Regions from separate parts of the Streptomyces sp. NPDC127114 genome, predicted to be linked through region 2. Evidence: riboswitches for the same ligand, from Rfam matches in the RefSeq annotation. Region 2 holds a riboswitch; the other holds the start of a gene.
What was found. A riboswitch is a leader RNA that binds a small molecule or an ion and turns the genes downstream of it on or off. The one in region 2 is predicted to bind cobalamin.
Positions count from the first base shown of each region.

Region 1 (5,085 bases), on a different contig from region 2:
ACGACGTGGACGCCCTCGCCGAGTTCGGCGGCTGGGGCTACCGCACCCGCCCCCACCGCTCGGCCCTCCTCCTCCGCTCCGGCGAGGCCCTGTCCGTACGACGCGCCAACGGCTTCGCCTTCCTGGTCACCGTCCCGGACGCGGAAACGGCGGCGGCGCTGCTGAACGCGCTGGCGGCACGGGCACGGGCACGGGCGGGGGCGGGGGCGGGGGAGGACGGGGGGTCGGGTGAGGACGGTGGGTCGGGTGGATCGGATGGATCCGGTGACTCCGGTGGGTCCGGCCAGTCCGGCCAGTCCGGCAGGTCCGGCGCACAACGCGCCTCCGGCGCGCCAGGCGCCCCCGGCGCCCCCGACGCCCGTGGTGAGAGGATCTGACCGTGCTCTTCCGGGTCGACCCCGCCTCCTCCGTCCCGCTCGGCGACCAGATCGCCGCCTGCGTGCGCGGCGCCCTCGCCGACGGCAGTGCCGCTCCCGGCGAGCGGCTTCCCGCGGCGCGCGAACTCGCCGACTCGCTCGGCGTCAACGTCCATACGGTGCTGCGCGGTTACCAGCGGCTGCGTGAGGAGGGCCTGATCGAGCTGCGGCGCGGGCGGGGCGCCGTGATCATGCCCGGCGCGCAGGCGCCCGACCGCGCCCAGCTCGTCGAGCGGCTGCACGCCCTGGTCGCCGAGGCGCGCCGACTGGGCCTGACCGACGAGGAGTTCCTGGAGCTAGCCCGCGCCGGTCTCGGCTGACCCCGCCGGTCTCGGCTGACTCCGCCGGGCGCCGGCCCCGGTCGCGTACTACGGCAGCGGCGCGCCGAGCCGCAGGTTCCAGCGGCCGGATCGCCCGGACAGCTCGACGCACTGCAGCGGGCGTACGTCCAGCCGCCAGAACACCTCTTCGGGGGCGCCCAGCGCGTGGGCGACGGCCGCGCGGATCACGTCCGGTTCGGCCACCGCCCACACCGTCACCGATGCCGAGGCGTCCGTGTCCCGCGCGGCCGCCGGCGTGCCCAGCCCCTCCATCCACTCCGCGACCCGGGACCGCAGTTCCCGCAGCGACTCGCCGCCGTGCGGGGCGGCGGCCGGGTCGGCGAGCCAGGCGGCCACCGACTCCGGCTCCTCCACGCCGAGTTCGTCGAGGCGCCGTCCTCGCCAGCGCCCCATCGCGCAGCCCGCGAGCGCGGGCTCCGCCTCGTACGCGGACAGGCCCAGCGCCTCCGCCGTCGCCCGGCACCGCCCGGACGGCGAGCTCAGCACGCGTACCCGCGCGCCGAGGCACAACGGATCCAGGCCGTCCGGCGGCAGTTCCACGGGCCCCGCGTCGTCGAACCTGGCCTGGCGCAGGGCCGCGTTCACGGCGGGGGCGACCAGCGAGAGCCGAACGGTCGTGGGCGGGGCCATGGGTGATACATCCCTCAATTCATCGGGCGCTGCCTCATGCGCCCTTGGCGCGGAGTGTCCGGCGCGGTACGGTCAGTCGACATTTCCACAGAACGACGACGGCGAGACGGAAGTCCGGTGCAAGTCCGGCACGGTCGCGCCACTGTGAGCCGCCTCCAGCCCGCGAGGTGGCGAGTCAGACCCGACGACCGTCGTCGCGCACCACCGTATGGGACGCGCGTTCCCGAGGAGGTTCCACCATGGCCGAGGCCATTGCGTCGCCCGCCGTCACGTCCACCCCGTCCGTCGCCCCGGTCTCGCTGCCGGTCCGCGCGGTGCTCCCCTGGGCGGCGTTTATCGGCATCCTGGCGCTCGTCGCGCTGTACTTCGTCGGTGCCGAGCAGGGTGCCACCTCCCTGATCGCCGGCAGCGACGTGCACGAGTGGGTGCACGACGGTCGTCACCTGCTCGGTTTCCCCTGCCACTGAGGGGTAACCGCTCCATGTCTGCTCCAACCGCTCCTACGGGTTCGCTCGTAGGAAAGCTCCTGGTCCGCGGCATGCTCGCGGGCCTGATCGCCGGACTGTTCGCCTTCGCCGTCGCCTACGTCGCGGGCGAGCCGTCCGTCAACGCCTCGATCGCCGTCGAGGAGGCCGCCGCCAAGGCCGAGCACGCCACCGCGCACGACCACGGCGGAGGCCACGGCGCCGCCGAGGAGCCCGCCGAGGAGGAGATCGTCAGCCGGGACATGCAGTCCACGGCGGGTCTCGCCACCGGTGTCCTCGTCTACGGCGTCGCGCTCGGCGGCATCGCGTCCCTGGCGTTCTGCTTCGTCCTGGGACGGGTGGGCCGGTTCACCCCGAAGGCCACCGCGGCGCTCGTCGCGGCGGCGGCCTTCACCACGGTCTATCTGGTGCCGTTCCTGAAGTACCCGGCGACCCCGCCGGCCGTCGGCAACCCGGACACCATCGGGAAGCGCACCACGCTCTTCTTCCTGATGATCCTGCTGAGCGTGCTGCTCGGCATCGCCGCGGTCATCGCGGGCCGCCGGCTCGCCCCGCGCCTCGGCAACTGGAACGCGACCGTCGTCGCCGGCGCGGGCTTCGTCGCCGCGGTCGCGATCGCCTGCGCGTTCCTGCCCGCCAACGAGGACGCCGTGAAGCCCGACTTCCCGGCCGCCGTGCTGTGGGACTTCAGGCTCGCCACGCTGGGCATCCAGGCGGTCCTGTGGGCGGTCTTCGGACTCGCCTTCGGACTGCTCGCCCAGCGACTGCTCGCACCGGGGCCCGCCTCGGCGCAGGCGGTCCAGGCGACCGCTCCGGCCGCCTGATCCGGCACCGCCGGACCCGTAACGACGCGATCGGCCCCGTACCCCCTTCTCTTCTGCAGGGGTACGGGGCCGATCGCGTCGTCAGCCCAGCTCTCGTACGGGCGCACCCGCCAGCCACGCCTCGATGTCCTCGACCGCCTGGCCGAAGTAACGGCCGTAGTTGGCCTCGGTGACGTAACCGAGGTGCGGCAGCGCGAGCACGTTCGGCAGGGTCCGCAGCGGGTCGTCGGCGGGCAGCGGCTCGGTCTCGTACACGTCGAGCCCCGCCCCCGCGATCGTGCCCTCGCGCAGCGCCCGCAGCAGCGCCGCACCGTCCACGAGGCCCGCGCGCGAGGTGTTGACGAGGTACGCGCCCGGGCGCATCGCCGCGAGTTCCGGCTCGCCGATCAGTCCGCGGGTGCGGTCGGAGAGCACCAGGTGCAGCGAGACGACGTCGGCGGCGCCGAGCAGCTCGTGGAGGCTTCCGGCGCGCCGCACGCCGTGCTCGGCGGCCCGCTCGTCGGTGAGGTTCGGGCTCCAGGCGACCACGTCCATGCCGAAGGCGAGGCCGATCCGCGCCACCCGGCCGCCGATCTTGCCGAGGCCGACGAGACCGAGGACGCGGCCCGCGAGGTCCAGGCCCACCGTGGACTGCCACGGCCCGCCCTCGCGCATCGCCCGGCTCTCCGTGTGCACCTGCCGGGCCAGCCCCAGGATCAGCGCCCAGGTCAGCTCGGTGGGCGGCTCCGAGCCGCTGGCCGTACCGCAGACGACGACGCCGCGGGCGCGGGCGGCGGTGACGTCGATCGAGGCGTTGCGCATGCCGGAGGTGACGATCAGCCGCAGCCGGGAAAGCCGGGCGAGGAGGCCGGCGTCGAGCGGGGTCCGCTCGCGCATCACGACGAGGATCTCGCAGTCCTCGACGGCGGCGACGAGGGCGTCCCGGTCGGTGAGGTGCTCGCGCAGGACGCGGACGTCGACCCGCCCGTCGAGCGGGCTCCAGTCGGCGGAGGAGAGGGCGACGCCCTGGAAGTCGTCGAGGACGGCACAACGCAGCTTCATGCAGCGCATGATCGCGCACGGCGGTGCGCCCCGGGCGGGCGGGGTGCGGCGGGGGACACTGGCGCGCATGAACGACGAACGATCATGCGACGGCGGGGCGGTCTTCCGGACGACGGGCGGCGAGGTGAGGGGCAGGGCGGCCGTCGACGGTGTCACCGCCGTGCTCGGGATCCCTTACGCCGCACCGCCGTTCGGCGACCGCCGGTTCCGGGAGCCGCAACCGGCGGCGGCCTGGGAGGGGGTGCGGGACGGCACGGAGTTCGGGCCGATCGCGCCCCAGTCGGCGGAGCTGCCGGGAGCACCCGTGTGGCGGCCCGGCGACGAGGACGTCCTTACCGTCAACATATGGACGCCCGCGCCGACGCCGGTATGCGGGCCCGGGCCGGCAGGGGCGCCCGCGCCCATGTCCGGGCCCGCGCCCGGCCCTTCGCCCGCCCTGGCGGAGGGCGGCGGCGCGGCGCTGCCCGTCCTGTTCTGGATCCACGGCGGCGCGAACACCTTCGGCTCCTCCGCGCAGCCCGACTTCGACGGGACGGCGCTGGCGCGCGCCGGACTCGTGGTGGTCAGCTGCAACTACCGGGTCGGCTTCGAGGGCTTCGGCCACGTGCCGGGCCGCCCCGACAACCGCGGACTCCTGGACCAGGTGGCGGCCTTGCGCTGGGTGCGGGAGAACGTGGCGGCCTTCGGCGGCGATCCGGGGAACGTCACCGTGGCCGGGCACTCGTCGGGCGGAGCCTCTGCGGTCTGCCTGATGGCGATGGGTGCGGGCGGCAAGTCGACTGCGGGTGCGGGTACGGGTGCGGGTACGGGTACGGGTTCGGGTACGGATATGGCTGGGGACGCGGGCACGGGTGCGGGCACGGCTGCCCGGGGCCTGTTCCGGCGGGTCATCGCCCACAGCGTGCCCGGCGTGTTCTACACGGTCGAGCTCGCCGCGGCGGTCACCGCGCGCGTCGCTGCCGAGGCCGGAGTCGCACCGACGGCGGAAGGACTGTCGTCCGTGCCGCCCGAGGCGCTGGTGGCCGCCTCCGACAGGACCGCCGCGGGCTGCGCGAAGGATCCGGTGACGCCGATCCACGCCTGCGCTCCGGTGATCTTCCAGCCGGTCGTCGACGGCGCGGTGCTGCCCGCCTCCGTTGCGGCGGCCAGGACGGCGCCGGACGTGGACCTGCTCGTGTGCCACGCCCTGGAGGAGCAGTGGTTCCTCCACAGGGTGGGCGCCGTACGAGGACTCACGACGGAGGCCGAACTGGCGGCCTTCGTCCAGGACCTGGAACTCCCCTCCCGACTGGTCGACGGCTACGGGGCACTGATGCCGGACGCCCCGGTGCTCGACCGCTTCCTCGCG
Region 1 covers NZ_JBHXTJ010000003.1:289,745-294,829, reverse strand. The annotation lists gene ACFVGS_RS05225 (hypothetical protein) at 1-377, shown strand, start outside; gene ACFVGS_RS05220 (GntR family transcriptional regulator) at 380-736, shown strand; gene ACFVGS_RS05215 (histidine phosphatase family protein) at 785-1,387, opposite strand; cobalamin riboswitch at 1,451-1,591, shown strand; gene ACFVGS_RS05210 (CbtB-domain containing protein) at 1,627-1,854, shown strand; gene ACFVGS_RS05205 (CbtA family protein) at 1,869-2,696, shown strand; gene ACFVGS_RS05200 (D-2-hydroxyacid dehydrogenase family protein) at 2,778-3,737, opposite strand; gene ACFVGS_RS05195 (carboxylesterase/lipase family protein) at 3,805-5,085, shown strand, end outside.
Region 1: another riboswitch for cobalamin. It lies ahead of ACFVGS_RS05210 (CbtB-domain containing protein); the one in region 2 lies ahead of ACFVGS_RS12470 (ABC transporter substrate-binding protein).

Region 2 (5,085 bases):
ATGGAACGGGACGTGCAGGCGATGCACGGCTACGGTCTGTGGGCGACCCTCTCCCAGGACCGCGGCTGATGGCGGGGCACTTCGAAGCCCTCCCGGGCGGCGGCGCGGCCGTCGCGCTCGACGAGGTCGAGATCTCCATCCTGCGCTCCCTCGCCGTCCAGCTGATGGAGCTGATCGGTCCCGGCGACGAGCCGGTCGAGGGTGAGGACCCGCTGGCCGCGCTGTTCGCGGAGGGCCCCAGCGAGCCGCCCTCCGACCCGGCGCTCCGCCGGCTCTTCCCCGACGCGTACGGGGACGACACCGACGAGCTGCGGCAGGCGGCCGCGGACTTCCGCCGCTACACCGAGAACGACCTGCGGGCCCGCAAGCGGGACGACGCGCTCTCCGTCGTGCGCAGCCTGGACGCGCTCGCCTCGGCTGCGGCCGGCGAGGGCGGCGGTGTCCTCAAGCTCACCGCGGACGAGTCCCGCGCCTGGCTCGGCTCGCTCAACGACCTGCGGCTGACCATCGGCACCCGGCTCGAGGTCACGGACGACGACCAGAGCGAGGGGCTGTACCGGCTGCCGGACGACGATCCGCGCAAGCCGATGGTGATGGCGTACCTCTGGCTCGGCGGGCTCCAGGAGTCACTCGTCGAGACCCTGATGCCGTAGGGCCTGTCCGGCGGAAGTCCCTCCGGCGCCACGGGAAAACACCCCTACTGGCGGGTGTTCGCTCAGCGGACGCTCAAATCCGGATAACGAATACGTTATCCAAGTGCCTTCCTTGCCCTCTTGAATCCTCCTTGTCCGGATTTTCGAGTGACGCGGGTCACACGTGTACCCGCCGATCACTGTGAACACCGTGATAAATCTTCACGACCACCCGGGGACGCCACCCCTGTCCCCGGGGGCGCTTTGACCGGCTGACCGCCGGTGGCACTCCATCCACATCCGGGGGGATCAGGACCTGATCCGCAGCACGAACGGCCCAGCGGCCGGTGCGCGGACCAGCATGGAGAAAGGCGCACCACCATGACCTCAGTGCAGGTCGACAAGCAGCACGACGGCAATGAGGCCGCGGACACCGCAGCCGGCGAGGGCTATCACCGGGCACTCGGCGCACGTCAGATCCAGATGATCGCGATCGGCGGCGCCATCGGCACCGGCCTGTTCCTGGGCGCGGGCAAGGGCATCTCCATCGCGGGACCGAGCCTGATCCTCGCGTACGCCATCGCGGGCATCGTCATCTTCTTCATCATGCGGGCGCTCGGCGAGCTCCTCATGTACCGCCCCGTGTCGGGCTCCTTCTCGGAGTACGCGCGGGAGTTCATCGGCCCCTTCGCGGGCTTCGTGACCGGCTGGACCTACTGGCTCTTCTGGGTCGTCACCGGCATCACCGAGGTCACCGCCGCGGCCACCTACATGACGTACTGGTGGGACATCCCGCAGTGGATCTCCGCCCTCGTCTTCACCGTGATCCTCTACGGCGCCAACCTGATCTCCGTGAAGCTCTTCGGTGAGCTGGAGTTCTGGTTCTCCATGGTCAAGGTCACCGCCATCGTCGGCATGATCCTGATCTGCGCCGGCATCCTCACCCTCGGCTTCTCCGACGCCGGCGACACCGCCTCGATCACCCACCTGTGGGACCTCGGCGGCTTCTTCGCCGGGGAGAACGGCATCGGCTCGACCCTCATGACCCTCCAGATGGTCATGTTCGCCTTCCTCGCCGTCGAGCTGGTCGGCGTCACCGCGGGCGAGTCCAAGGACCCGAAGACCGTCCTGCCCAAGGCCATCAACACCGTGCCGTGGCGCATCGCCGTCTTCTACGTCGGCGCGCTGATCATGATCCTGTCGGTCGTCCCGTGGACCGAGTTCAAGCCGGGCGTCTCGCCGTTCGTCGCCGCCTTCGAGAAGATGGGCCTCGGCATCGGTGCGGCCGTCGTCAACTTCGTCGTCCTGACGGCCGCGCTCTCGTCCTGCAACTCCGGCATGTACTCCACCGGCCGCATGCTGCGCGACCTCGCGCTCAACGGCCAGGGACCGAAGTTCTTCACGAAGCTGACGAAGAGCGGCACCCCGCTCGTCGGCACCACCTTCTCGGCCGCGCTGATGATGGTGGGCGTCTGGATCAACTACCAGTGGCCCGGCGACGCGTTCAACTACGTCGTCTCCTTCGCCACCATCTCCGGCATGTGGGCCTGGATCATGATCCTGGCCTGCCACGTCCGCTACCGCCTCAAGGCCGACCGCGGCGAGCTGCCCGAGTCCTCCTTCAAGGCGCCCGGCGGCATCTGGCCCAGCCTCTTCGCCCTCGCCTTCATCGGCATGGTCATCGTCATGATGGGCATCGACGAGGGTGCGCGCGTCTCGCTGTACTGCGCGCCGCTGTGGGGCCTGCTCCTCGGCGTCGCCTACCTGGTCCTCAAGGCCCGCAACCCCGAGGGCGCCGCCTTCGCCAAGCGGTCGTAACGCCTCCGACCTGCAAGGTCTCAGCATCCGGGCCGTCTCGTATCGAACCTCGATACGAGGCGGCCCGTCTGCTTATCCTGTCGGCATGCTGACCCTCACCCGAGCCCTGTACGACCAGATCGTGGAACACTCCCGCGCGGACCACCCCGACGAGGCCTGCGGCGTGGTCGCGGGGCCGGTCGGCACGGGCCGCCCCGAGCGCTTCATCCCCATGCTGAACGCGGCGCGCTCGCCCACCTTCTACGAGTTCGACTCCGGCGACCTGCTGAAGCTCTACCGCGAGATGGACGACCGGGACGAGGAGCCCGTGATCATCTACCACTCGCACACGGCGACCGAGGCCTACCCGTCCCGGACGGACATCTCCTACGCCAACGAGCCGCAGGCGCACTACGTCCTCGTCTCCACGGCCGACACCGACGGCGCCGGCCCCTTCCAGTTCCGCTCGTACACGATCGTCGACGGCGTCGTGGAGGAGGAAGAGGTCAAGATCGTCGAGGCCTACGAGTAGTCTGAGCCCGACCTTTCAGGGCGGCAGGACCCAGGAAGCCGGTGCGAGTCCGGCGCGGTCCCGCCACTGTGACCGCCCCCGAGGTCTGTCCGCCGGACAGGCCCTCCGGGGCGCGAGCCAGGAACTGACCTGCCGCCTTCTCACCACCGATCGGGGACGTGGAAATCCCCGGAGGAGGCCAACGCCGTGACCTGGCGCCGCCCGCTGCTGCCCGCGCTCGCCCTCGTACCCCTGCTCGCCGCCTGCTCCGCACCGGCGCCCGGGACCACACCCACCGGCAAGGCCGCGCCGGGCTTCCCGTACACCGTCACCAACTGCGGGGTGACCACCACCTACCAGGCCCCGCCGAAGCGCGCGGTGACCATGAACCAGCACGTCACCGAGGTCATGCTCGCCCTCGGCCTGGAGAAGTCACTGGCCGGCACCGCCTACCTCGACGACGCGGTCCTGCCCGCGTACAAGAAGGCCTACGACTCAGTCCCGGTCCTCGCCGAGGAGTACCCCTCCAAGGAGGCGCTGCTCGCCGCGAACCCGGACTTCGTGTACGGCGGTTACGCCTCCGCCTTCGACGCCAAGGCCGGCCGCGGCCGCGACGACCTGAAGCGCTCCGGCATCGAGTCCCGGCTCAACACCGAGTACTGCCCCTCCGGCGCCACCTCCTTCGACGACCTCTACCGCGAGGTCCGCGAGGTCGGCCGCACCTTCGGCGTCGCCGACCGCGCCGAGAAGTGGAACCGCGAGGCCCGCGCCGCCCTCACCGCCACCGAGCAGCGCCTCAAGGGCGCCCCGCCGGTGTCCGTCTTCGTCTACGACAGCGGCGACAAGACCGCGTTCACCGCCGGCGGCAAGGGCATCGGCAACGAGCTGATCACCCGGGCCGGCGGCCGCAACGTCTTCGCCGACCTCGACAAGACCTTCGGCGACGCCACCTGGGAGCAGGTCGTCGCCCGCAGGCCCGAGGTCGTCGTCATCTACGACTACGGCACCACCACCGTCGAGCAGAAGAAGCGACGCCTCCTCGACGACCCCGCCCTGCGCGAGGTCCCCGCGATCAGGAACCGCCGCTTCGCCGTGCTGCCGCTCTCCGACACCGTGCTCGGCGTCCGGGCGCCCGCCGCCGTCGGCAAGCTCGCCGCCCAGCTCCACCCCGGCCGGTGAAGCGGTACGCGACCGTGGTCGCCGGACTGCTCCTGGCGCTCGCGGCGGCCGTCGTGGCCTCGCTGGCGCTCGGGTCCGTCCGCGTCCCGCCCGGCCAGGTGCTCGACGCCCTGACCGGCCGGGCCGGGCCCTCGCCGTACCGGACGATCGTGCTCGACCTCCGGCTGCCCCGGGTGCTGCTCGGCGCGGTCGTCGGCGCCGGGCTCGCCGTCGTCGGCACCGTCCTGCAGGCCCTGGTCCGCAACCGGCTCGCCGACCCGTTCCTGCTCGGGATCTCCTCCGGGGCCTCCGCCGGAGCCGTCGCCGTGATCGTCCTCGGCGTCGGCGGCGGGATCACCACCAGCGTCGCGCTGCCCGCCGGTGCCTTCGCGGGCGCGCTGCTCGCCCTCGTCCTCGTCTACGGCCTGGCCCGGCGCGGCGGCACCATGACCGGGCCGCGGCTCGTCCTGGCCGGCGTGGCCGTCTCGTACATCCTCTCCGCGCTGACCACCCTGCTCCTGGTCGTCGCCGGCCGGCCCGAACAGTTCCAGGAGGCGCTGTTCTGGTCCCTCGGCGGCCTCGGCAGCGCCCGCTGGGACAGCCTGGTGCTGCCCGCGGCCGTCCTCGCCGCCGGCATCGGCGCGCTCCTCACCCTCGCCCGGCCGCTCGACCTGCTGCTCGTCGGCGAGGAGGGCGCGACCGTCCTCGGCCTGGACACCGCGCGCTTCCGCGCCGCCGTCTTCGTCCTCGCCTCGCTGGTCACCGCCGTCCTCGTCGCGGCGAGCGGAGCCGTCGGCTTCGTCGGCCTGATGGTCCCGCACGCCGCCCGCGCGGTCGTCGGCGCCCCGCACCGCCGGCTGCTCCCGGTCGCCGCGCTCGGCGGGGCGGTCGCCCTGGTCCTCGCCGACCTGGCCGCCCGTACCGTCGCCGCGCCGCAGGACATCCCCGTCGGCGTCCTCACCGCACTCACCGGCGGCCCGTTCTTCC
Region 2 covers NZ_JBHXTJ010000009.1:121,728-126,812, reverse strand. The annotation lists gene clpS (ATP-dependent Clp protease adapter ClpS) at 1-69, shown strand, start outside; gene ACFVGS_RS12485 (DUF2017 domain-containing protein) at 69-653, shown strand; gene ACFVGS_RS12480 (amino acid permease) at 1,014-2,450, shown strand; gene ACFVGS_RS12475 (Mov34/MPN/PAD-1 family protein) at 2,536-2,961, shown strand; cobalamin riboswitch at 2,939-3,109, shown strand; gene ACFVGS_RS12470 (ABC transporter substrate-binding protein) at 3,148-4,119, shown strand; gene ACFVGS_RS12465 (FecCD family ABC transporter permease) at 4,116-5,085, shown strand, end outside.